Regions from separate parts of the Mesorhizobium sp. WSM4310 genome, predicted to be linked through region 3. Evidence: riboswitches for the same ligand, from Rfam matches in the RefSeq annotation. Region 3 holds a riboswitch; each other region holds the start of a gene.

Region 1 (5,385 bases), on a different contig from region 3:
CGCCAGGAGAAGGTAAGGCAAGGTCTGCACGGAATCACTGCCGAACAGTGCGATGACGCCGAGATCGCCGAGCGACAGCGCCATGGCGAAGGCGAAGGCAGTGGCGAGCGGCCGCCGCAATGACGGCCAGTCGACCAGCCGCAGCCTCGCCCAGCCGGAAATGCCGAGCTGCGCGCAGAGCCGTTCGTGGCGCTCGCTCGCCGCGTCATAGGCGGGACGGACGGCCCGCAGCGCGAAAGGCATAGCCATGACCGCGTTGACGGTGACGACCATGACCGGGGCGATGGCAAAGACATCGCCGGCATGGCGCAGCAGGAGGAACCAGCCGGCTCCGATGACGATCGGCGGCACGACCAGCACAAAACCGGCGCCGGTATCCGTGGCATGTTCGAGCAGTGTTCCTGGACTGGAGCGGCGGTTCAACGCGAGTGCCCGCCGCGCCATGGTCAGCGCCAGCGACAGCATCACCGAAAGCAGCGCCGACAGGAAAGCCAGCACCACACTGGTCAGCGTCGCCTGCCGGACTGTGGCCTCGCCGGCGAGCCGGCCGAGATCGGCGCCCAAGCCTGCCGAGACGGTCGCGGCCATCGGTCCGACAACGAACAGCAGCGCCAGCACGATGAGCACGGCGTTGAGTGACGCCTCGGTCGTATTGACGGAGAGATAACGGCGCGCCGCCACCGGCAGGTTGGTGTCGCCGACGACATTGGCGCCAAGCCGCGTCAATGCCAGCACCATGACAAAGGTCAGCGCGATCTGCAGCAAGGTCAGGGCGACCGCCCGCGCCGGGTCGAAATCGAAGCGCAGTGCCTGGTAGATGCCGACCTCCAGCGTCGTCGCGGCCGGGCCGCCGCCGAGCGTCAACACGATGGTGAAGGAGGTGATGCAGAGCATGAAGACCAGCCCGGCGACACCCGGCAGAGCGGCGCGCAGCGTCGGCCATTCGATCAGCCGGAAGGCCGGCCGCGCCGCCATGCCGAGCTGGCTTGCCAGCCGCCACTGGTCGGCGGGAATGGTCTGCAGCGCCTCGAGGAACAGGCGGGTCGCCAACGGCAGGTTGAAGAAGACGTGGGCCACGAGAATGCCGGACAAGCCATAGATGCCTGGCCAACCCTGGCCGCCGACGGCGCTGAACAGCCCGGCGAAATAGCCGGCACGGCCGTACAGCGCCAGTATGCCAAGCGCCGCGACGATCGCCGGCAGCGCCAGAGGCACGGCGAAGAGCTGCAGGATGAAGGCGCGGCCGAAGAAACGCGGATGCCGCGACAGGGCGCGCGCCACCACCAGCGCCGGGATGACCGAAAGCAGGGTCGAGAGGGTGGCCTGCCAGAGCGTGAAGCGCACAACGCGCAGCAGATAGGGATCGAAGGCCGCCCAGGCGCCCGAGAAATCGTGAGCGCCTTCGACAAGCAGCCCGGCAAATGCGCCGCCGATCAGCAGCGTGATCGCGCCGAGCGCAATGACGCCAGCGCTGGCGCGAGGATCAGCGCGTTGCACGATCGACCGCCAGTCTCCGCATAGCGACACTTATAGAAGGTTGCGTTCCTTGGCGCCCCCCTCTGTCCTGCCGGACATCTCCCCCACAAGGGGGGAGATTGGCTGTTTCAGCGCCTCGCTCATACCTATAGCGTCGGCGATTGGCGAAATCACCGATAGCATTCGATCTCCCCCCTTGTGGGGGAGATGTCCGGCAGGACAGAGGGGGGCGCCGTAGAGCACTCATCTTTCGATCATATGGCCAAACTATTTGCTCATCACCGCCAGCCATTCATCCACCCAGGCCTTGCGATTGGCGGCGACCTCCTCGGGGCTGAACAGCAGGGTCTTGGTCGGCTTGACCAGTTTGTCGAAGGCCGGGTTGAGCGGCTTGTCGGTCTTGCCGGCCGGGAACATCCAGTTGGTCTCGGGGATCGCGTCCTGGAATTTCGGCCCGGTCATGAAGGCGATGAATTTTGCCGCCAGCGGGTTCTTGGCTCCGGTCGTGGTGATGCCCGCGACTTCGATCTGCAGATATTCGCCTTCCTCGAAAGAAGCGGCCTGGTAGCGCTGCGTGTTCTCGGCGACCATGTGATAGGCCGGCGAGGTCGTGTAGGACAGCACCATCGGCGCCTCGCCCTTGGTGAACAGGCCATAGGCCTCGCTCCAGCCCGGCGTCACGGTCAGCACCTTCGTCTTGAGCTTGGCCCAGGCTTCCGGCGCCTTGTCGCCATAGACCGACTTCACCCACAACAGCAGGCCGAGACCCGGCGTCGAGGTGCGCGGATCCTGGATGACGATCTTGTCATCGGCACTGCCTTCGACCAGTTCCTTCAGGCTCTTCGGCGGCGTTTTCAGTTTTTCGGTGTCGTAGACGACGGCGAAGTAGCCGTAGTCGAAGGGAACAAAAGTATCGTCGCTCCAGCCACCCGGCACATTGATATCGGAGACCGCGCCATGCGGGGCAAACAAACCGCTGGCCTTGGCATCGGCGGTGAGATTGGTGTCGAGGCCGAGCACGATATCGGCCTTGGTCGACGCGCCTTCGAGCTTGACGCGGTTGAGCAGGGCCACACCATCGGCGACCGAGACGAACTCGACGTCGCAGCCGCATTCGGCCTCGAATTCCTTCTTCACCACCGGGCCTGGGCCCCAGTCGGCGGTGAAGCTCTCATAGGTGTAGACGGTGAGCTTGTCCTTGGCCAAGGCCGGCCCGGACAGCGCCACGGCCATGGTCGAGACAAGAGCGTATAAAAGCGTGCGCATCGGCGCCTCCTTCGTTCGAATTGAAAGGAATTGAGGCGTCGGACTATCCGAAACGTCTAATCCCTCCGCCGGTACAAACCGGATCAGGTTCAGCGGGTTGGCGAGACTGCCTCTCAGCCGGTCCGCGAAGATCGCGTCCGGCACCCCGTTAGAGCGTTTTGACACATAGGCCGGGTCGGGGAACCGCGCAAGTGGCAGTTTGCCGGCCTTCCGTTTCCGCTGCCGGGCTGGTACAGGCCACCAGATATGAGCACATTCACCATTCTGCTTGGCGGCGATCTCATCCGCACGCCCCGGCTCGACCGCCAGGTCGGAGGCTCGCGCGTCATTGCCGCCGACGCCGGCATCGGCCATGCGCGGCTTCTGGGTCTTGTGCCTGAATTGTGGGTGGGCGATTTCGATTCCGTGCCGGCCGACCTGCCTGACGATCTCGCCGCCGTGCCGCGCCGGACCTTTCCGGCGGAGAAGGACAAGACCGACGGCGAACTGGCCATCGCCGCCGCACGCGAGCGCGGCGCGACCAGCCTGGTGCTGGCGGGCGCGTTCGGCGGCAAGCGCGCCGACCACGCTTTCCTGCATCTGGCGCTCGCCCTGCGCCTGGCCGAGGCCGGAACGGAGGTGCTGTTGACCAGCGGCGCGCAGGAAGGCGTACCCTTGGCGTTGGGAACGGCCGGCTTCGACTATGCCGACGGCACGCTGTTTTCGATCCTCGGCTTTTCCGAACTTGTCGGCCTGACCGTCACCGGCGCCAAATGGCCGCTCGACCAGGTCGAGGTGGCCTTCGGTTCGTCGCTGACCATTTCCAACGAGGTCAAGGGCCGCCTCGAAATCGCGCTCGGCCACGGCCGCGCGCTGCTGCTCGCGCATCCGTATCCACTACCTGAAAGCTGACATGGCCCCGCCCCTTCTCAATCTCGACGGGATAAAACTGACCTTTGGCGGCGCACCGCTGCTCGACGGCGCCGCCTTGACCGCTTCGGCTGGTGACAAGATCGCGCTGGTCGGCCGCAACGGGTCCGGCAAATCGACGCTGCTCAAGATCGCCGCCGGCCTGATCGAGCCGCAGGATGGCGAGGTGTTCCGCCAGCCCTCGGCAACCGTCCGCTATCTGCCGCAGATGCCCGACATGGAAGGTTTCGCCAGCGTGCGCGCCTATGTCGAGGCGGGGCTTGGGCCAGCCGACGATCCTTACCGCGCCTCCTATCTGATGGAGCATCTTGGTCTCACCGGCGAGGAACGGCCGGGCGATCTCTCAGGCGGCGAGGCCAGGCGCGCGGCCCTGGCCCGTGTCATGGCGCCGGAGCCTGATATTCTGTTGCTTGACGAGCCGACCAACCATCTTGACCTGTCGGTCATCGAATGGCTGGAAGAAGAGCTCGTGCGCACCTCCTCGGCGCTCATCGTCATCTCGCACGACCGCCGTTTCCTCGAGCGCGTGTCGCGCGCCACCGTCTGGCTGGACCGTGGCCAGACCCGCAGGCTGGACAAGGGCTTTGGCCATTTCGAGGAATGGCGCGACCAGGTGCTGGAAGAGGAAGAGCGCGAGCAGCACAAGCTTGGCCGCCAGATCGTGCGCGAGGAGCACTGGCTGCGCTATGGCGTGACCGCACGCCGCAAGCGCAACATGCGCCGCTTGGGCGAGCTGCAGACCATGCGCCAGCGTTTCCGCGGCCATCGCGGCGCCGAAGGCACCGCGACCATGGTGGCGAGCGACGCCGCCGAATCCGGCAAGCTGGTGATCGAAGCCAAGAACATCGAGAAGAGCTTTGGCGACCTCACCGTGGTCAAGGGCTTCTCGACCCGCATCCAGCGCGGCGACCGCGTCGGCCTCGTCGGACCGAACGGCGCCGGCAAGACGACGCTTTTGAAGATGCTGACTGGCGAATTGGCGCCGGATGCCGGCTCGGTGCGGCTCGGCACCAATCTGGAAATCGCCACGCTCGACCAGAAGCGCGAGGCGGTCGATCCGCAGGAGACGCTGGCGCAGTACCTCACCGATGGGCGCGGCGAGAACCTTGTCATCAATGGCGAGCAGCGCCATGTCGTCTCCTACATGAAGGATTTCCTGTTCAAGCCGGAGCAGGCGCGCACACCGGTGCGCGAACTGTCCGGCGGCGAGCGGGCGCGGCTGATCCTGGCGCGCGTGCTGGCGCGGCCGGCGAACCTCCTGGTACTCGACGAGCCGACCAACGATCTCGACATGGAGACACTGGAACTGCTGCAGGAACTGGTCGCCGGCTTCGCCGGCACCGTCATCCTGGTCAGCCACGACCGCGATTTTCTCGACCGCACCGTGACCAGCATCATCGCGCCGGATGGCGGCGGCCGCTGGATCGAATATGCCGGCGGCTATTCCGACATGCTGGCGCAGCGCGGCGGCACCAGGCTCGACGACCGCAAGGCGCGCGCCAGGGCTGAAGCCGCCGATGCGCCGGCGACGGACAGGAGCGAACCGGCAGCCCCGAAAGGGCCGGCGAAGAAACTGTCGTTCAAGCAGAAATTCGCTCTGGAATCGCTGCCCAAGAAAATCGAGGCGGTGACCGCTTCGATCTCGCGGCTGGAGAACAACATCGCCGACCCGGCCTATTACGAGCGCGACCCGGCCTCTTTCCAGAAGACCATCGCCGCCCTCGACAAGGAACG
Region 2 (5,385 bases), on a different contig from region 3:
AACGCCGGATTGGTCAAGGCATCCTTGTTGGCGGCGATCAGCAGCGCTGCGGCTTCGGCTGGATGATCGACGGTGAACTGATAGCCGCGCCGCGTTGCCTGAATAAAAGCCGACGCCAGTGCCGGGTTTGCTTCGAGATAGGCTTCGCTCGAGGAGATCAGCGTCGTATGCTCGTCGGGCACGCCGTAGTCGGCATAGACGAAGCTGCGCTGCTTGATACCTTTGAGTTCGGCCTCGACGCCCTCCCAGGTCGAGACCTCGAGCGTGAAGTCGACAGAGCCATTGGCCAGCGCTTCATAGGCGGAAGTGCCGAGCGTCACCGTTTCGAAATTGCCCTTGCCGCCGTCATGGCGGATGATGGTCGAGATCAGTGCGTTTTCCCAGGCGCTGCCGAAACCGCCATAGGTCAGGCCGTCAAGGTCCTTCGGACTTTTGATCTCGCTGCGCGCCGCATTGAAGACCACGCGGCCGGTTTCCGACTGCACCACGGCGTAGACGGCCTTCAGGTCGGCCCCGGCGGTCTTCTGGGTGAACAGGCTGATGGTGCCGTTGATGCCGAAATCGGCAACGCGGTTGGCGACGAGCGTGCCGGCGCCGGTATCACCATAGGGCAAAATGTCGACCTCGAGGCCGGCCTCGCGGTAAAATCCCTTGTCGCGGGCGACGAACAGCCCGATGTGGTTGGTGTTGACAGTCCAGTCCAGCGCGACGGTGATTTTTTGCGTCGCGGCGAAGACACGGCTCGCTCCGGCGATCAGCGGAAGACCGCTGGCAAGGGTGAGCAGCAAAGCCTGCCGGCGTGTCAGATCAGTCATGGTCATGTCCTTTGGATGGTTGGGGGTTGAGCAAGATGTCGAGGATCTCGGCCTCGAGTGCGCCGGCCTGTTGCGCGGCGGCGCCGGTCGGATCGCGCGGACGCGGCAAGGGCACCGTGATCTCGCGCAACACACGGGCCGGGCGCGCCGACAGCACATAGATGCGGTCGGACAGGAACACCGCCTCGCGCACATCGTGGGTGATCAGCAGCGCCGTCCAGCGATGATGCCGCCACATCTGCTCGAGCCAGCGCTGCATGGCCGCGCGGGTCAGTGCGTCGAGCGCGCCAAACGGCTCGTCGAGCAAAAGCATGTCGCGCTCCTGCACCACGGTGCGCAAAAGCGCCGCGCGCTGGCGCATGCCGCCGGAAAGCTGTGCCGGAAAATGCCGCTCGAAGCCGGCGAGCCCGAACTCGGCAAGCAGCGGCGCGACCCGCGCCCGCGCCGCCTGGCGTCCGACGCCTTGCACTTCCAGCCCGAGTGTCGTGTTGTCGAGGATGCGCCGCCACGGCATCAGGGCGTCGCGCTGCGGCATGAATGCGAAATGCCGGCCATGGTCGTCGAGCGGCATGTCGTCGAACAACATCTCGCCTTCGCCATGCTCGGCACCCGTCAGAAGCTGGAACAGCGTCGACTTGCCGGCACCCGAAGGCCCAAGGATCGAGACGAATTCGCCGGCACCGACGCTGAGCGAAATGTCGGCGAGCACGTCGAGGCCGCCAAACGCCTTGCGCACATGCCGCAATTCGAGCCGGCTCATCGCCCCGGCCCCTTCCCTGCCGGCTGGCGGTCGATCCGTTCCCAGGGCATGGCGAGGCGCTGCAAGAGCGCCGTCAGCCCAAACAGGATCAGCGTGAGTGCGGCACTGACGCCGACCGCGGCCAGCACCAGATCGGGGCGGAAATTGTTCTTGGCGTTGAGCATGTAGATGCCTAGTCCCTTGGCCGCACCGGCATATTCGGCGAAGATGGCGCCGACCACGGCATAGGTGATGGATATCCGCAGGCCGGCGAAGAAATACGGCAGTGCCGAAGGCAGCCGCGCCAGAACGAAAACACGCCAGCACCCTGCCCCCATGGCGCGCAGCATCTGACCGATCTCCACCTCGGTCGCCTCGTAGCCCTGCACCAGAGCCACCAGCATCGGGAAGAAGGTGACCAGTGCCACCAGCATGATCTTCGGCGTCAAACCGAAGCCGAACCACAACACCACTAGCGGCGCGATGGCCACCAGCGGCAAGGTCTGGCTGACGATGAAGACAGGAAACAGCGCCCGCCGCAGCGGCTGGAAGAAGTCGACCAGCATAGACAGCGCGAAAGCGGCGCCGAGCGAGCAGGCAAAGCCCATCAGCGTGGCGCGGATGGTGGGAATGGCGTTGTCGATCAGCGCCTCGCGATTGAGCATTGCCTGTTCGAAGACGCGCGACGGCGCCGGCAGGATCGTCGGTTTGATGCCGGAATAATTTGCGTAGAGTTCCCAGGCCACGAGCAGCAACCCGACCGACATCACGGCCGGTGCTGCCTTGGCGAAGAGACCCGCGAGCTGCCGCGGGCGGCTTGACGACGATGAGACCAAGAGAGGATAACCTTGACGGCCGCGCGACGAAGGCGCGTTCTGTTCAGACAGCGGTGGGGCTGTTGGCGGAAACCGTGACGTCAAGGGTTACGTGGCCGGCGCCCGGCCCGAAGCGGCAGAAGGCTTCATTCAGCGCCGAAAAGATCGCGCCGGTATCGCCGCGCAGTTTGGTGCAGAAGTTCTTGGAGCGATCGTAGACGCCGGACTGTTTCAGGAAATCGATGCAGCCATAGATCTCATCCATGTGGTCGCCGGTGCCCATCACATAGAGCGAGAATTGCGCCGCCGCCGGCTGGCCGGTGGCAGCAGCATTGCGCACGACAGTGATGGCGGCTTCCTTGCGCGGCCCGAGCGGCCCGACAGGCCCGCCAAACGCGTCGGAGCGGCAGATCGGATCGTCCGGCTCGCCGGGACAGCCGCGCGAAATGGCGGCCGACAGCACGCAATGCTTGCCGCTCCGCGCCGCCGCCACGAACAGGTCGCGCAGCGCCGGGAACAACACTTCGGGTGGCCCGACCAGCAAGGTCGAGATGTCGTCGGTCTCGATACGGAGCCTGTCCCGGTAGGGGTCGAGCGCGCCGAGCGCGCCCAAGATGACACCGACGAAATCGTCGGCCATGGGATAAAGGGAAATCTGTGCGCCTGAAAACATCGCCCGCCTCGCTCCGCTGGTATTACCCAGATCAGCTTCTAGGGTCTGTGGGCTTGCCGCCCCCGTCTCAGCCCCGACCGTACGGAGCACCCCTGTGGATGAGCGCGTTAAAGCACCATTCCAACGGAAGGGGAAGCCGTTTTTTCAGCGCACCGGGCCAAAAGCGTTGCACCAGCAACACCGCAAACGCCATGGATGGGTCCGGCGGCAGCGGCCGGTCAGTGACTGTAGACCCGAGCACGCCGGCTTCGCCCGATACGGTCGATCCGGCAATTACCAACAGCACGACCATCGCGCCGGGCGACATGAACTCCGATGCGGATCGCAATTGCCCGACCAATCCGCAAGGCGCGCAGTCCGATGCCAACGGCAACGCGACGGCCCCACCGTGAACGACAACAACTGCGGCAAGTAAGTGATTGCCCAAACTGAAAAAGCCGCCGGACATCCGGCGGCTTTTCGATATCATTCCCAACGATGCTTTTTGCCCAATCGTTAGGATGCGGCCTTCTCGCGAACCGGCAGCTTCCAGCCCGGCCTGACGAAGTGGCAGGTGTAGCCGTTTGGATATTTCTCCAGATAGTCCTGATGCTCGGGCTCGGCATCCCAGAAGGCACTGGCCGGCGCGACTTCCGTGACGACCTTGCCTGGCCACAGGCCGGAGGCATCGACATCGGCAATGGTATCTTCGGCGACGAGCTTCTGCTCGTCGCTCGTATAGTAGATCGCCGAACGGTAGCTCAACCCGACATCATTGCCCTGGCGGTTGCGCGTCGTCGGGTCGTGGATCTGGAAAAAGCGCTCCAGCAGCGTGCGATAGCTGATCACTGCCGGATCGAAATTGATCTCGATGGCTTCGGCATGGGTGCCGTGGTTGCGATAGGTGGCGTTGGCCACATCGCCGCCACTATAGCCGACGCGCGTGGAGATGACGCCGGGATAGCGCCGTATCAGATCCTGCATGCCCCAGAAACAGCCACCGGCAAGCACTGCGCGTTCGGTCGAAGTCGCCATGTCACGTCTCCTCAAAAAGCAATTCCAGCTCATGCGAGCGTTTCCCGCCCGGAATTGCGCAGACAAAATTGGATTTCCCAATAGATGGGCATTGTCGTCCGCTTCGTCCAGTCGCGTGGAAACAACGCGGCCATGAACGAACGATATCACGACGCGATCGGGGATCGAACCGTTTCAGTTGGGCAGATGCCGGGTCGGGCTGTCGACGGCAAGCTGCGGATAGAGCGTGCCCGGCGGAATGGCAGCAAAGCTGATTGCCAAAGGCGGCGCCGTGCGCGACCAATTGAAAAGAACGGTCTTGACCGGGAGGTTGCCCAGCCATGTCCGCAACTGCGGCGGCACGCCATGTCCTCGCCAAACCATCAGCATGCCGTGGTCGCGCAAGCGCTGCCTGGTGATCCAGGGCGCCAACCGGGTGTCAAGATCGGTGAAGATCGACGGCTTGTCATAGGCATTGAGGCCAGCCAGCAAGGCCACCTGGGTATCGCCGCCGACAATGTCGAGCCGGCCGGGCGCCGCCGCGTGCCAGACCGCCTCGGCCTCGTCCGCGATCGGCTCCGCCGGCCAGCAGACGGCATCCAAGCGCCCCCGCACATTGCAGCCCGTCCAGCGCAGCGCAGCATAGGCGCCCGACACGGTGACGATGCAGAGGAACGCGCAGATCGCCAGCCTTCGCATCTCGATGGCGCCGAGCCGGTGGCCGAGGAAGGCCAGCACCGTGACACCGACAAGATTGTACATCGGCGCGCCCCAGGACTCGCCGGCGCCAATGAACAACGAGGCCACCATGATCAGGGTCCCCGGGCCGAGCCCCATCCACACGAGATAGACCAGAATGCTGCGCTCGACGGGCACTTCGGGGGCGGGCGAGCGCCGCAGCAGGCCTGATATCGCCAGCACCAGAAGAAGGCCGGAGAGTCCGGCCATCTGGACACCTATGTAATAAAGGCGCGCCCGGTGTTCGGCCACCCATTGGTCGCGGGCGGCGAAATAGGTCAGCGGCAGGAAATCGATGCGGTAGAGCGCGATGGCCAGCGGTGTGGCAACGGCGAGAAAAACGGCAAGGCCAAGCCATGGCCAGGGCGTCGCCAGCCGGCTGCGCGCGCGTGCGTCGCGCAACAGCCAGAGCGCGCCGAAGGCAAGCAGCAGGCCGGTAGAGAACTTGGCATAGAGCCCGACGCCCGACACCAGTCCAAGCGCCAGCCACCAGCCCGGCCCGCCGCCACGGCCGGCGCGCCAGAGCAGCCAGCAGATGGCCGCCCAGAACGGCATCTGCGCGTAGTCATGATTGAATTGCGGGGTCGGCCAGCCGAAGAAATAGAGCGACGG
Region 3 (5,385 bases):
CCGGGTTATCCCACCCCGCAGCTCATCGATGCTGAAGAAGTCGAGACGGGCAGGTTGGGGTATGAAGTGCAGCACTTCGCGATGCAGTGCCAGGGCGACGTCCCTATCTTCGGAGGCCCGGTATTTCAAGTGGCCGTCGCGTCTGAGCTGGCCGATGCTCTCGAGCAGGCGTTCGACTATCTTCAGCTCCAGATAGTGAGAGAAGATTACGAATTGCCGCGGGATCACGGCGGCCGTGTCGAAGCGTATCCGCTCCGGAATGAGGTTCAGAACGGCGTTGTCGATTAGGGGCGAGAATGTCTCATTGAGCTGGAAGAAGACGCCATACCAAGCGAGCTTGCCGACTTGGTCCGAGAGACTTTTGTCTTCAAGAATATGGACTGTGGAAAGCGAGCGAAGAATGCTGGTCTTGCCGCTGCCTCTCGTCCCTGCGACGAAGACCGGCTTGGCGGCGGCAGAAATCAACGCCGACTTCTGACTGAACCACAGTATCGGGCGGCTTTCGTACTCGATCCTGTTGGGGCCGAACGGATTCTCCATCGCTATTCGTCCCTTACCTTAATGCGCCAAGCCGAGTTTGCCTTGGTGAGGCCGTCTATCTCGATGAAGCGCGCCGCTTGGAGCATCAGAAGAGAGTCTTCCAGATCTAGCCCGAGCTCGGCGGAGGCAGCAATCTCAGTGATCTCGTCCCAGAAGAGTAACCCATTCCCGCGCCTGGTGGCATGGTCGCGCAGTCGGCGCAGCAGGTCAAACGTGTCGTTGTTCAGAAAGGCCTTGCCGTTGGACATGGTCGAAATAAAGCAATGTTCGCCTTCCATGACCGTCCCGTCGGCGACATTGGTGCGGTAGGGTATAAGTCGGATGCCGACGAGCTCTCCCTGATCGGTCGTGAAGAAGACGAGCTCATTGAAACCTGACTGTATCTCTGGTGCTGAGATGCAGATCAATTTGCCGTCCGGAAACCTTGGATCGTTGACGATCTCGACCGGATCAGCATGTATGTGTCCATGCAGGTAGACGATAGGCTTGTTGCCCTGCAGCAGCTGAGTTCTGACAAATCCGCTGTTGAGCATCTCCGCGTATGGCGTAATGCGCGGAGTCTTTTGTGGCAGCAGATTGTGATGGCCGATTATGATGCCGTAACGCATGTCGGGCTGCTGGAGCAATTCCTGTAGGCCTGCAAGCATCTCACGCGAGATGTATGGCGTGTCCATCTGACCGTAATACTCGTCGTCGGACGCCTCCTTGTCTGGATCGCTGGGAGGTGTCGCGGGCGAATGTCCCGAGATGTCCGGCGAGCCGAGATCTAGAGGCTCTGTAGAAGGACTGAGTGCCTCGAGACGATCACGAAGGAACGCGGGAAGGTTTTGAAGCTCCCAACTGCCTATCGCTGTGTTGACGAGGATGAAGTTTGCGCCTGCGGATCCTGTCGGAAGTCTGAAGTGCACGGGTTGGTCCACGGGAACGGTCTGCCAACCCAAGCGGGCGGCTAAACTCGCCATTTCGCTGAATTTCTCAGTCGGTCCAAGTTCGCGCGCGTCATCACGGTTCACATCGTGATTTCCCGGTACGAATATCAACGGAAGCGCCTTTGAACTGCGTCCCTGTGCGCGGCAGAGCAACGTGAAATGCTGGAATGCCGAAGCAATGAAGGTCTTGTCGCCACGGCTCGTGAAATCCCCCATGAAGGCGATCGAATCCAAGGGCTTCGAAGTCGTCAGCCGCCGAAGTTTCGTCAAGACGGCACGCAGCGAAGACGCGCGTAGCTTCTGCGTTATTTTCGGAGCGAACTTGCTATCCTTGGCATCGATGTTGCTAGAGGAAGGATGCCAGTCCGGATAGTGAATATCGCCTACTTGAAGGATTCGCACCCGCCGCATAACTCGCCCCCCTGCCGAGAGCCATAGACTAATCCGTTCGCTTTTGCCAAGCGCGAACGATCATCCGCAGTGTCCTTAACGAGGTAGCCTGCACTTTTCGAGAATTGCCACGGCGGCTATTTTTCGGCTGTGAAGCACACGAGACCCGTGACGTGAGACCCAGTTGCTCAATGCCCAGTTGCTCAATGAGCTTTCTTACGAATAAGGGAGAATTTCCGCGGCCGGACTATCTCTGAGCGAGCGTGCATGACTGCCAACGGAAGGTCTTGCACGCACCCTTGCGATCTTGAGCAATGGTCGCCATGACTTTCTTCTTGCAGGCTTTTGAGTGGCCCAGCCTGCGATCACCAGACCCCACCGATTCTAAAGAGCGTGGCAGATGGGATAGTCGAGGTTGCCCGTGCACAGTCACGCTCAGGGCTTGCGCCGCCCAGAGGACACGCTGAAAAGGCAGATTGGGGCGCAAGCACGCCATTCACGAGAGGTTCGACATGAAGACCATGCAAGAAAAAGACATTCCGGCATTCGTACAAGCAGTTGTGGACGCCGGCTGCAAAATTTGCGCGATTGGCAACTTGGGATACGTCTTTGGCGATGCTGATTTCACGCCAGCGCAACGGAGGGCCGTCGAGCCACAGCTGCGTAGGATTGCTGAAATCTACGGCGAACGCGATCATCTCATGAACGAGATAGCTGTATATCTGCGGTCGATCGGACGCCATGTCGAGGTTGAGCCGAAGACAGGTATTTCCTGATGGCCGTGATCGCGAGAAGCCGTCTTCCAACCTCTGAATCCTAAAGGAGGTGACCCCCAAGGCCGTTCGTCACCTTCGACCAGAATAACCACATCCGTGACCGCCTGAGCTACTTGGTCGATACGCGCACATGGCCAATACAGTTTCTCCATCCTTCACGAAGCGAATGAGGCTTTGGCCATTCAGCCCCGGTCTACGGGGCGTGACTTGTCCCCGATGCATGCGCGAGCTCTCCGCCCGGCTGGCCGCCGGTCGTCGCCACCGGCCGAAGGCGCCCGAATGCGCTTGACAAGATAGCGTCAGCCCGTTCAACCTAAGGCATTCACCAGGGGAGTCCCGGCAAGGGGCTGAGATACTGCTGGCTTTCGCGGCGCAGTGACCCGTTGAACCTGATCCAGTTCATACTGGCGTAGGGACGGTGCAAGCGCTTTGCGGGAGTTTACGCCCGAGGTCCTGTTGCAGCAGGTCTACAGAAGCGTCTTTTCATCCTTCCGGCACAGAACTGGGTCTCCAATGCATGAGCAAAGGAGCCTCACGATGAATGCCCTCACCCCCGCCGTATCGACGGGACCACTGCCCGCCTCGCGGAAAATCCACAAGCCCGGCGTCCTCTACCCGCAGATCAGGGTGCCGATGCGCGAGATTTCCGTCCATCCGACGGCCGGCGAACCGCCCGTCACCGTCTACGATCCGTCCGGCCCCTACACCGATCCATCAGTCGAAACCAGCATCGAAAAAGGCCTTGCCCGGCTTCGCCACGAATGGGTCACGGCGCGTGGCGATGTCGAAGCCTATGACGGCCGCCACGTCCGGCCGGAAGACAATGGATTCGCCACCGGCGAGCGCCTGACACCGGAATTTCCGATACGCAATCGGCCGCTCAAGGCCAAGCAGGGCAAGGCGGTGACCCAACTTGCCTATGCGCGCGCCGGCATCATCACGCCAGAAATGGAGTTCGTAGCCATCCGCGAGAATCTCGGCCGCGAGGTGATGCGCGGCAAGCTGCAACGCGACGGCGAAGCCTTCGGCGCGGCGATCCCAGATTTCGTCACACCCGAATTCGTGCGCGACGAGGTGGCGCGCGGGCGCGCAATCATTCCCGCCAACATCAATCATCCCGAGAGCGAGCCGATGATCATCGGTCGCAATTTTCTGGTCAAGATCAACGCCAACATCGGTAACTCGGCTGTCACATCGTCGATGGCCGAAGAGGTCGAAAAAATGGTCTGGGCTATCCGCTGGGGCGCGGACACGGTGATGGACCTGTCGACCGGCCGCAACATCCACAACATCCGCGACTGGATCGTGCGCAATGCGCCGGTGCCGATCGGTACGGTGCCGCTCTATCAGGCGCTGGAAAAGGTCAACGGCATCGCCGAGGATCTGAACTGGGAGGTCTACCGCGACACGCTGATCGAGCAGGCCGAGCAAGGCGTCGACTATTTCACCATCCACGCCGGCGTGCGGCTGCACTACATCCCGCTGACCGTCGACCGGGTCACGGGCATCGTCTCGCGCGGCGGCTCGATCATGGCCAAATGGTGCCTGCACCATCACCGGGAGAGCTTCCTCTACGAGCATTTCGAGGAGATCTGCGACATCGCCAGAGCCTATGACGTCTCCTTCTCGCTCGGCGACGGCCTTCGTCCCGGTTCAATCGCCGATGCGAACGACGCGGCGCAATTCGCCGAACTGGAAACACTTGGAGAACTCACCAAGATTGCCTGGGCAAAGGACTGCCAGGTGATGATCGAAGGCCCGGGCCATGTCCCCATGCACAAGATCAAGCAGAACATGGACAAGCAGCTCGCAGTGTGCGGTGAGGCGCCGTTCTACACGTTGGGGCCGCTGACGACCGACATCGCGCCGGGCTATGACCACATCACCTCAGGGATAGGTGCCGCCATGATAGGCTGGTTCGGCACCGCAATGCTTTGCTACGTCACGCCGAAAGAGCATCTCGGCCTTCCCGACCGCAACGACGTCAAGATTGGCGTGATCACCTACAAGATAGCCGCCCATGCAGCCGATCTGGCGAAGGGCCATCCGGCAGCGAAAACCAGGGATGATGCCCTTTCGCGCGCGCGCTTCGAGTTCCGCTGGGAGGACCAGTTCAACCTGTCGCTCGACCCCGAAACCGCACGGTCCTTCCACGACCAGACCTTGCCCAAGGAGGCGCACAAGCTGGCACATTTTTGTTCGATGTGCGGGCCGAAATTCTGCTCCATGCGCATTTCCCACGACATCCGTGCCGAGGCCCAGAAGGAAGGCATGGCGGCAATGGCGGCAAAATACCGGGAGGGCGGCGATCTCTACATGCAGGCGGACGAGACTGGCGTACCGGTCGTGCCAGAGGCTCCCAAACCATCATGAGGGTGCTCGTCAAAGGGGCCGGCGTTGCCGGCCTCACCGTCGCTTTCGAACTCGCCGCCCGCGGCGCGACGGTCACCGTCGCCGAGATGCGGCATGGCCTTGGTGGCAACGCGTCGTGGTTCGCCGGCGGCATGCTGGCGCCATGGTGCGAGCGCGAAAGCGCGGAGCAGCCGGTGCTGGATCTCGGACGCGATGCTGCCGACTGGTGGGATGCGGTGCTGTCGGGTCAGGTGACACGGGCCGGGACATTGGTCGTGGCCGCGCCGCGTGATGCCGGTGAGCTTGACCGGTTCGCCAGTCGCACGTCAGGGCATCGGCGCGTCGATGAAAACGAAATTGCGCTCCTGGAACCCGACCTCGCCGGCCGCTTCCGGCGT

The links. Region 3 has a riboswitch for thiamine pyrophosphate ahead of thiC (phosphomethylpyrimidine synthase ThiC). Riboswitches for the same ligand answer to the same signal wherever they lie in the genome.
Region 1: another riboswitch for thiamine pyrophosphate. It lies ahead of thiB (thiamine ABC transporter substrate binding subunit); the one in region 3 lies ahead of thiC (phosphomethylpyrimidine synthase ThiC).
Region 2: another riboswitch for thiamine pyrophosphate. It lies ahead of FJV80_RS30525 (YkoF family thiamine/hydroxymethylpyrimidine-binding protein); the one in region 3 lies ahead of thiC (phosphomethylpyrimidine synthase ThiC).

Annotation. Positions count from the first base shown of each region.
Region 1 is NZ_VFTA01000014.1:38,881-44,265, forward strand. Features, by position in the region: gene thiP (thiamine/thiamine pyrophosphate ABC transporter permease) at 1-1,497, opposite strand, end outside; gene thiB (thiamine ABC transporter substrate binding subunit) at 1,744-2,742, opposite strand; TPP riboswitch at 2,786-2,900, opposite strand; gene FJV80_RS16775 (thiamine diphosphokinase) at 2,989-3,633, shown strand; gene FJV80_RS16780 (ABC-F family ATP-binding cassette domain-containing protein) at 3,635-5,385, shown strand, end outside.
Region 2 is NZ_VFTA01000045.1:18,085-23,469, reverse strand. Features, by position in the region: gene FJV80_RS30540 (ABC transporter substrate-binding protein) at 1-815, opposite strand, end outside; gene FJV80_RS30535 (ABC transporter ATP-binding protein) at 808-1,575, opposite strand; gene FJV80_RS30530 (ABC transporter permease) at 1,572-2,390, opposite strand; gene FJV80_RS30525 (YkoF family thiamine/hydroxymethylpyrimidine-binding protein) at 2,434-3,042, opposite strand; TPP riboswitch at 3,033-3,146, opposite strand; gene FJV80_RS30520 (hypothetical protein) at 3,141-3,434, shown strand; gene msrA (peptide-methionine (S)-S-oxide reductase MsrA) at 3,538-4,056, opposite strand; gene FJV80_RS30510 (glycosyltransferase family 39 protein) at 4,231-5,385, opposite strand, start outside.
Region 3 is NZ_VFTA01000048.1:28,356-33,740, reverse strand. Features, by position in the region: gene FJV80_RS31210 (hypothetical protein) at 1-540, opposite strand, end outside; gene FJV80_RS31205 (metallophosphoesterase) at 543-1,880, opposite strand; gene FJV80_RS31200 (hypothetical protein) at 2,372-2,635, shown strand; TPP riboswitch at 2,953-3,069, shown strand; gene thiC (phosphomethylpyrimidine synthase ThiC) at 3,173-5,008, shown strand; gene thiO (glycine oxidase ThiO) at 5,005-5,385, shown strand, end outside.